2 regions of the Streptomyces sp. AHU1 genome follow, and region 2 is predicted to be linked to the other one. Evidence: riboswitches for the same ligand, from Rfam matches in the RefSeq annotation. Region 2 holds a riboswitch; the other holds the start of a gene.

Region 1 (4,755 bases), 870 kb from region 2:
GGAGGCCGCCCGGGCCCGCCTGCGTCCCGACAACCGGGCGGTGCTCGTCTACGAGCCGACCGCCGCCGAAGCCGCCGACGCGGCTGACTCCGCCGACGAGACCGACGAGGAGGCGGCGAAGTGACCGAGCTCGCCACCATGGACTTCCACCCGCAGCCCCAGGCCGGACAGCCCAAGCCGTGGGCGTTCCCCGCCCCCGAGCGCGGCACCCTGGACAACGGCCTGACCGTGCTGCGCTGCCACCGCCCCGGCCAGCAGGTCGTCGCCGTCGAGGTGATCCTCGCCGCGCCGCTGGACGCCGAGCCCGCGGGCCTGGACGGCATCGCCACGATCATGGCGCGCGCCTTCTCCGAGGGCACCGACAAGCACTCCGCCGAGGACTTCGCCGCCGAGCTGGAGCGCTGCGGCGCCACGCTCGACGCGCACGCCGACCACCCCGGCGTACGCCTGTCCCTCGAAGTGCCCGTCTCGCGCCTGGCCAAGGCACTCGGCCTGCTCGCCGACGCCCTGCGGGCCCCCGCGTTCGCGGACAGCGAGGTCGAGCGGCTGGTGACCAACCGGCTGGACGAGATCCCGCACGAGACGGCCAACCCGGCCCGCCGTGCCGCCAAGGAACTCTCCAAGGAACTGTTCCCGGCCAGCGCGCGCATGGCGCGCCCGCGCCAGGGCACGGAGGAGACCGTCCGGAACATCGACGCGGCGGGCGTCCGTGCCTTCTACGAGAAGCACGTGCGTCCCGCCACGGCCACCGCCGTCGTCGTCGGCGACCTGACCGGTGTCGATCTCGACGAGCTGCTCGCCGACACGCTCGGATCCTGGACCGGCTCGTCCGCCGAGCCCCTTCCCGTGCCGCCGGTGAGCGCCGACGACACCGGCCGCGTGATCATCGTCGACCGTCCCGGCGCCGTCCAGACGCAGCTGCTCATCGGCCGTGTCGGCGCCGACCGGCACGACCGCGTGTGGCCCGCCCAGGTCCTCGGCACGTACTGCCTGGGCGGCACCCTCACCTCGCGCCTCGACCGCGTCCTGCGCGAGGAGAAGGGCTACACCTACGGCGTACGGGCCTTCGGCCAGGTCCTGCGCTCCGCGCCGGACGGCACGGGAGCCGCGATGCTCGCCATCAGCGGCTCGGTCGACACCCCCAACACCGGTCCGGCGCTCGACGACCTGTGGAAGGTGCTGCGCACCCTCGCGGCCGAGGGACTGACCGACGCGGAGCGCGACGTCGCCGTGCAGAACCTGGTGGGTGTCGCGCCCCTCAAGTTCGAGACGGCGGCGGCCGTCGCGAGCACCCTCGCGGACCAGGTCGAGCAGCACCTGCCGGACGACTACCAGGCGACGCTCTACCGGCAACTGGCCGCCACCGGCACCGTGGAGGCGACCGCGGCGGCCGTGAGCGCCTTCCCGACGGACCGTCTGGTGACCGTCCTGGTGGGTGACGCGGCGCAGATCGCGGAGCCGGTCAGGGCCCTCGGAATCGGTGAAGTCACCGTGGTGGCGGCCGAGTAGAACCCGTGCGACCCAGGAGGGCCCTGACGGCTGAAGAGCCGTCAGGGCCCTCCTTTTCCCGTACGCCCCTCGCGAGATGTCCACATTCGTACGGCGGTTGCCCTTCTGCCCTGTGGGATGCGTTACAAAAATCGTGATCCGTTTGTTGTTCGAACGACGCCCCGCATAGCGTCGTTCCGGCTGTTCGTCAGGCAGTGCGCCGCGCCCGCGGCACCGGACAGTCATCGCCGAGTCCCCATGGCGCGAGCCAGGGGAGCCGGGGACCCACACGCAGTCCCTGGGGTGAATCGGACGCCCTCTCCCCGAGGGGGTCCGTAGGAGACCTTCCTGCTCCGAACCCGTCAGCTAACCCGGTAGGCGAGAGGGAAGGAAAGGACCAGCCTCTACATGGCGTTCTCCTGTGGCACCGGCAAGCACCGTCGTCCGAGCCGCGTGCACAGCACGACCACGACCGCCGTCGGGGTCGCGGCGCTCACCACCACCGGTGTGGTCGGAACCCTGGCCGCCCCCGCGCTCGCCGCCGAGGCTTCCGTCGAGCAGACGCAGACGGGGCTGACCCAGGCCGTCACCGTCGGCGACACGGTCGCCGACCAGATCGACGCCCAGGCCTTCGCGCAGCAGCTCGCCGCCGACGAGGCCGCCGCCCGCAAGCAGGCCGAGCAGACCGCGCGCAAGCAGGCGGCGGAGCAGGCCGTGAAGCTCCGTGAGGCCAAGGAGCGCGCCGCCCGCGAGGCCGAGCGCAAGCGCCTGAACACCTTCGTCATGCCGATCACCGGTTCGTACGTCTCCACCGGCTACCAGGCCAGCAGCGCCCTCTGGTCGTCCGGCAGCCACACCGGCGTCGACTTCCACGCCGCGACCGGAACCCCGGTCCACGCCGTCGGCGCGGGCACGATCGTCACGGCCGGAGACGGCGGCGCCTACGGCAATCAAGTGGTGATCAAGATGCACGACGGCACGTACACCATGTACGGCCACCTGTCGTCCATCGGTGTGTCCGTGGGCCAGACGGTCACTCCGGGACAGCAGATCGGCCTCTCCGGTGACACCGGCAACACCACGGGACCGCACCTCCACTTCGAGGCCCGTACGACCGCGGAGTACGGCTCGGACATCAACCCGGTCGCGTACCTGCGCTCGCACGGCGTCAACGTCTGACGACCGCTTCGCGGCTTCTCCGCCGCTTTCGATGCCCCGGCTCACCGAGCCGGGGCATCGTCGTTTCCGGAGGTCGTCTGTCCAAAAAATATCCATGGATTCGGGCCCGCCATCGGAAATTCCGGCTTCCTGCAATAGAGTCACTGAACAAGCGTCAATCGATGACGTTTCGCGGGGATTAAAGCGGAGGTCGGTCATGCGTATTCCGGCGCACTCGGTGTGCACGGCGATCCGTGACGACATCGTCGCGGGTGTCTACGGACGCGGCGGCCGACTCACCGAGGAACTGCTCGCGCGGCGCTACGGCGTCTCCCGCGTCCCCGTCCGCGAGGCCCTGCGCACCCTGGAGGCCGAAGGCTTCGTGGTCACCCGACGGCACGCGGGCGCGTGCGTCGCGGAGCCCACCGAACAGGAGGCCGCGGACCTCCTGGAGATGCGCATGCTGCTGGAACCGCTGGGTGCCGCGAGGGCCGCGCAGCGGCGTACGGAGGCCCACCTCAAGGTGCTGCGAGGCCTGGTCAGGCTCGGGCAGGAGCGTTCCAGGAAAGGGAACAGCGAGGATCTGCGCTCGCTGGGCGGCTGGTTCCACGAGACGCTGGCGCAGGCGTCGGGAAGTCCCGCGCTGACCTCCACGCTCGCCCAGCTGCGCCGCAAGATCGCCTGGATGTACTCGGTGGAGGCGCCGGCCGACCCCGCGGAGTCCTGGGCGGAGCACGGGGGCATCGTGGACGCGGTCGCCCGCGGCGACAGCGAGCGGGCCCGCGCGATCACGGCCCTGCACACCGAGCGCGCGACGGCCGCGCACCGGCTCCGATTTCCCGGCGGCGACCGGCCGGACGGTGTGAGAAGTTCGCAACATCCCGTAAACATGACGGGCCCGTGTCATTAACACGGGCGCCGTATACAAAGAGGGATATTCGGAAGAGGCTCATTTCTGATGCCCTTTTATTGGTGTGTCCGTAATTTCGGAGCACGCCATTCACGTGCCCACGGCGCGGGGGTCGTGCGGGGTGCGTGGGCAATTCCTGGACGGGACGCGGAAAACGGCCGAGCCGCGCCGCCCGGTGAGGGAGGCGCGGCTCGGCCGCGTGTTTCCTGGGTGCCTCGCGGGCTCAGACGGTCTCGGGGAGCTCGTCAAGGCCCTCGGCGACCAGCTTCGCCAGACGGTCGAGAGCGGCGTCCGCGCCCTCGGCGTCCGACGCGAGGACGATCTCCTCGCCGCCCTCGGCGCCCAGGCCGAGGACCGCGAGCATGGAGGCCGCGTTGACGGGGGAGCCGTCGGCCTTGGCGATCGTCACGGGGACACCCGAGGCCGTGGCGGCCCGGACGAAGATGGAGGCGGGGCGGGCGTGGAGGCCCTCGGTCCAGCCGACGTTGACGCGGCGCTCAGCCATGTGATGCTGCCCTTCAGGTGCTCAAGGTTGTCTAGACCAGTGTTCCATATCGCGAGGTGTGCCCGGACGGTCCCGGACCTCACCCGCCGCGGTGTCGGCCGGAGGCCGGCCCCGACGTCCGTCACCATCAGACTGCCTCGCGCCGTTGCCGTGCGCGAGCCGTAGTCTGGGGCCCATGCAGACCTCGGCGGACCGGCACGAGTACCCAGCCCACTGGGAGGCCGACGTGGTGCTGCGCGACGGCGGCACCGCACGCATCAGGCCCATCACCGTCGATGACGCCGAGCGCCTGGTCAGCTTCTACGAGCAGGTGTCGGACGAGTCGAAGTACTACCGCTTCTTCGCGCCGTATCCGCGGCTCTCGGCGAAGGATGTCCACCGGTTCACCCACCACGACTTTGTGGACAGGGTGGGTCTCGCGGCCACGGTGGGCGGCGAGTTCATCGCAACAGTACGCTACGACCGGATCGACGCGGACGGGATGCCCGCCTCCGTGCCCGCCGACGAGGCCGAGGTCGCCTTCCTCGTGCAGGACGCCCACCAGGGCCGGGGTGTCGCCTCCGCGCTGCTCGAACACATCGCCGCGGTGGCCCGCGAGCGCGCCATCCGCCGCTTCGCCGCCGAGGTGCTGCCCGCCAACAACAAGATGATCAAGGTGTTCACGGACGCCGGGTACACCCAGAAGCGCAGTTTC
Region 2 (4,755 bases):
CCGCTGCCGGGCCTCCCCCGAAAGGGCTGTGTAGGGTTGCCGCGTGGCGAGAGTCCGGTTGAGCGTGGCGGAGCGGCGCGGGGAGTTGCTGCGGGCCGCCGTCGAACAGATCGAGGCGCGGGGCGTGGCGGCGGTACGGATCGCCGACGTGGCCTCGGCGCTCGGCGTGAGCAACGCGCTGGTGCTGTACCACTTCTCGACGAAGGAGAAGCTGGTCGCCGCCGCGTTCACCCACGCCGCCGAGGACGACCTCGCCCATCTGCGCAAGCTGCTCGGCCGCCGTACGACGGCGCTGCGACGCCTTCGGGCCGCCGTGCGCTGGTACGCCCCGACGGGGCAGGCGAAGGGCTGGCGCCTGTGGATCGAGGGCTGGGCGGTCGCCCTGCGCGAGCCCGCGCTGCGCGAGGTCACCCGCGATCTCGACCGGCAGTGGAAGGCCGCGATGACCGAGGTGATCGCGGAGGGGGTGGCCGCCGACGAGTTCCGCTGCCCGGACCCGGCGGGCGCGGTCCTCAGGCTCACGGCGCTGCTGGACGGACTGGCCGTCCAGATGACGGCGTACTCCGGAGCGGTCTCACGGGCGCGGACCCAGGAATGGGTGGACGAGGCCCTCGCCCGCGAACTGGGCCTGGAGCGCGAGGCGTTGATGGCGGCGGTGCGCTAGGCCGGACACGGCCCGCAGACGCGCGAGTGCGGGGCCGAGGTCTTCGGCCCCGCACTCGTCGTCCTCGCCCGCTCCGGTCGCGCAGACCCTCGGGACGACGTCGCCCGGATCAGGCGACAGCCTCGATGCGCAGCTTGATGTCGTCCGGTGAGAGGGCGCCCTTGGCCGAGATGTGATCGCCCGAGGACTCGCCGCGCAGCCGGCGTCCGATCCACGGGACCAGGTATTCGCGCGCCCACTGGATGTTGTCGCGGCGCACCTCCAGCGTGCCGCGCGGCGGGAGGGGCGGCCAGGGCTGGTCCGGATCGGCGGGGACCTCGAGGCCGAGCACCTGTCCGGCGCGGAGCGCCACCCGGGTGTGCCCCTCGGGCGAGAGGTGCAGCCGGTCGCCGTCCCAGGCCCGCCGGTCCTGGACCGTCTTCAGCGACCAGAGGTCGAGGACGGGACAGCCGTAGCGGTCCGCGATGGCCCGCACGTGTCCGTTGTAGGTGGCGATCTTGCCGCGCAGGTGCTTGAGCACGGGGACGCCACGGGTGTCGAAGCCGGTGGTCACCATGACGGTGCCGACGGCGGAGGTGAGGTCGGCGACCGCGCGCTCGAAGCGCTCCGCGACCTCGTCGGGGTCGGTGCCGGGGCGGATGATGTCGTTGCCGCCGGCGCAGAACGAGACCAGGTCCGGGCCGAGTTCCTTGGCCCGCTGGAGCTGGGTCTCGACGATCTGGTCGAGCAGTTTGCCGCGCACCGCGAGATTGGTGTAGTCGAAGTCGCCTTCGGGCCTGCGGTCCGCGAGAAGTACGGCGAACCGGTCGGCCCAGCCGACGAACGCCCCGTCGGGCCCAGGGTCGCCGACGCCCTCGGTGAAGCTGTCCCCCACCGCCACGTACGACCCGATCACTGATCTGTTGTCACTCTTCGAATCGTCTGCCACGTCGAGCCATGATTCACCTTTCGATGTGAGCTACGCGACCGTAGGGAAGGGTTGACTGACGGTGAGATAAGCCACTCGCCAAGCGTTGGTCAACTCCGGAATAAGGCTCGCATCAGGGATGTTGAGGCAGCGATCACCCGGAAGCCCGTGCCGCGGGACCACCGAAGGCCGGACCCCGGGGATCGTGGGGTCCGGCCTTCGGACATTTTCCTGCCGTCAGGAGCAGGAGACGGGGGGTCAGCCCACCGCGACACCGTGCGAGCGCAGGTACGCGACCGGGTCGACGTCGGAACCGTAGTCCGGCGTGGTGCGGATCTCGAAGTGCAGGTGCGGTCCGGTCACGTTGCCGGTCGCGCCGGAGAGGCCTATCTGCTGCCCCTCGGTCACGGTCTGCCCGGCGGAGACGGACAGCGACGACATGTGGGCGTACTGGGAGTACTTGCCGTCGGCGTGCTGGATGACGACCTGGTTGCCGTAGGCGCCGCCCCAGCCCGCGGAGACGACGGTGCCCGCGGCGATGGACTTGATCGTGGTGCCGGTCGGGATCACGAAGTCCACGCCCGTGTGGTAGCCGCTGGACCACATGCTGCCCGCCACCTTGTAGCCGGTGCCGACGGAGCTGCCGCCGACCGGCAGGGTGTAGCCGGAGGAGCTGTCGGCGGAAGCGGAGGCGGTTGCGCCTGCGGCCGGGGTCTCCTGGGCGGGCTTCGCCGGAGTGGCCTCCTGGGCGGGCTTCGCCGAAGTGGCCGCCTTGGCGGACGTGTGCGTGGCCGAGTGGGCGGCCGCGTGGGCCTTCCCGCCGAGCGACAGCTTCAGACCGGGGTGGATCAGCGACGGGTCGCCGCCGATGGCGGAGCGGTTGTCGGAGTAGATCTTCTTCCAGCCGCCGCTGACGTTCTGCTCGTCGGCGATCTTCGAGAGGTAGTCGCCGGACCTCACCGCGTACGTCTTCGTCGTGGTGGCCGGAGCCGCCTTCTCGGCGGGGGCGGCGGCCGGGGCCTTCTCGACGTGGTGCGCGACGGCGGTGGCCTGGGTCGCGGCGTGGGCGCCCGTGGCTCCCATCAGGGGCAGCGCGAGTGCGGCGCCACCGGTTCCGGCCACGGCGATCGAGCGGCTGAAACGAGGGGACTTGGGACGGCGATGCTTACCCTTCGCGGGCATGGCGGATTCCTCTCCGGCGCCTGCGGGGTGAGCTGTCGGGTGCGGGCTGGAGATGCCCGGCCGCGTCGCTGCGCGGCTGTACCCCAAGCCTGTTCCGGGAACCGGACCAGGCACGGAACCTGTGGGTCCCCCGCTCCTGCCGTGTACGGGTGAGTGTGCGGACTCCGGGCGGCGGCAGGATTGGGCGTCCGTCCGGATTGAGGCAGAACGTAGGCGACATGAGAGCGCGTCGACAACTATGGGCGGTTTCTGTGCGCTCGTCTTTCTTGATCCATGCCGAGATCACCGTCACCCTCCGTGGAACGACGATCTTCCGGGCCTCCCAATCCGTCTGGAAAAAATGGTGCGTTGAGAAGCGAGGGCGGCAACGCATCGTCACGAATATGACGCTCCTCACGCGACTCATCCCAGCGGCCCTTATTCCAGGGCCAGTTGTAATGAAGGTGCCTATTCGGACAGAACGACCAGATGCGACGCGAGCGGATAACCGACGCATTCGACTCTCCAGGCAGAGAGGCACTCGAAACGGTGCTCTAAATGCCCCACTTCAGGGAGATTCGCCCGCACCACCCGCTCGATCCGGTCCCGCGATCGGAGCCCCCTTTAAATCGAACGTGAATTCGATCGCGTGAGCCTCCGGGACGGCGTCACCGGGTGCGTCCCGACCGCGAGCCGGCGCCTGTGGACAACTCATTGCCCGAGGAACCCATGTCGTATCGTCGAGAGCGCGAGCCGGCACAACCGCCGACGAGCGGCGCCGAGTCCGTTCCGGCGACGCCGGAGGCCGAATGGGAGGAACCCCGTGACGCAGCAGATCCCGTCGACCGAGCCCGAGCTCGGCGGAGTGCGCAACTTCCGCGACGTGGGCGGACTGCCCACCACGGACGGCCGGCGGGTGCGCTACGGGCACCTGTTCCGCAGCGGTCACCTCGCGCACGCCACGGAGGAGGACGCCGCGTTCCTCGCCTCCCTGGGACTCCACACGATCTTCGACTTCCGCAATGCCGCGGACCAGAAGCTGGAGGGCCCGGACGTCGAACTGCCGGGCGTGCGGAACGTGAACCTCCCGCTGAGCGACCCGGCGGACGGCAGCGAGTTCTGGAAGATGGTCCGCGACGGCGAGATCGACCAGCTCCGCGGGATCCTCGGCGACGGCAAGGCCGCGAACCGGATGATCAACTCCTACCGCACGATCATCAAGGAGCGCACGGCCGAGCACTCCCAGGTGCTGCACGCCCTGGCCGACGACAGCGTGCCCGCGCTGATGCACTGCGCGGCGGGCAAGGACCGCGCCGGGCTGTCCATCGCGGTCACCCTGCTCGCCCTCGGCGTCGAGCGCGAGGCGATCGTGGCCGACTACCTGGAGTCGAACGCCACGCACCGCCGTTACAAGGTGCACCGCAACGGTTCCTCGGCCGGCGCCTACTCCCCCGAGGTGATGGAACTGCTCAGCCCGCTGTTCGACGCGCGCGCCGAGTACCTGACGGCCGCGTTCGAGACGATCGAGGCCACCTGGGGCGGCGTCGAGGCCTATCTGGAGCAGGGGCTGGGGCTGACGCCGGAGCTGCGGGAGCGCCTGCGCGCGCGGCTCCTGGACTGAGCCGCGCGCCGGGGCCGGGCCCCCGCCGGGCCGGGCCCCTACTGGTTCTGCGCGCCCAGCGTGAAGAGCAGGTAGATGAAGGCCGCGAAGAGGTGGCCGACGGCGACGTAGATGATCAGCCGCACCCACAGGGCGCGCGGGAACCTGTCCTCCATGGACCGGCGGGGCGTGGGTTCGGTCATGACGTCTCTCCCGGGGTGGGGTGGCCCGTCGCCGTGCCGAGGCACAGCGCGGCGACGGGGCTCTGCAACAGGGTGTGCACGAAGAGGAGCTCGGCTCCGCCGCGCTCGGCGGCGGCGATGCGGTGCGGGGTCAGCGAGTCGAAATGGGCGCTGTCCCCGGGCGCGAGGACGTGCGCGGTGTCCCCGAGGCGCAGGCTGAGCCGCCCCTGGAGGACGTACA

What was found. A riboswitch is a leader RNA that binds a small molecule or an ion and turns the genes downstream of it on or off. The one in region 2 is predicted to bind cyclic di-AMP.
Region 1: it holds a riboswitch for cyclic di-AMP, as region 2 does, so the genes downstream of both, ACICHK_RS29455 (M23 family metallopeptidase) here and ACICHK_RS33185 (peptidoglycan DD-metalloendopeptidase family protein) in region 2, are expected to answer to the same signal.

What each region holds. Positions count from the first base shown of each region.
Region 1 covers NZ_CP174283.1:6,620,034-6,624,788, forward strand. The annotation lists gene ACICHK_RS29445 (M16 family metallopeptidase) at 1-124, shown strand, start outside; gene ACICHK_RS29450 (M16 family metallopeptidase) at 121-1,509, shown strand; cyclic di-AMP (ydaO/yuaA leader) riboswitch at 1,725-1,884, shown strand; gene ACICHK_RS29455 (M23 family metallopeptidase) at 1,897-2,667, shown strand; gene ACICHK_RS29460 (GntR family transcriptional regulator) at 2,864-3,556, shown strand; gene ACICHK_RS29465 (HPr family phosphocarrier protein) at 3,780-4,061, opposite strand; gene ACICHK_RS29470 (GNAT family N-acetyltransferase) at 4,237-4,755, shown strand, end outside.
Region 2 covers NZ_CP174283.1:7,487,707-7,492,461, reverse strand. The annotation lists gene ACICHK_RS33195 (TetR/AcrR family transcriptional regulator) at 44-664, shown strand; gene ACICHK_RS33190 (SGNH/GDSL hydrolase family protein) at 774-1,559, opposite strand; gene ACICHK_RS33185 (peptidoglycan DD-metalloendopeptidase family protein) at 1,830-2,753, opposite strand; cyclic di-AMP (ydaO/yuaA leader) riboswitch at 2,758-2,915, opposite strand; gene ACICHK_RS33180 (tyrosine-protein phosphatase) at 3,556-4,353, shown strand; gene ACICHK_RS33175 (DUF6126 family protein) at 4,392-4,508, opposite strand; gene ACICHK_RS33170 (helix-turn-helix domain-containing protein) at 4,532-4,755, opposite strand, start outside.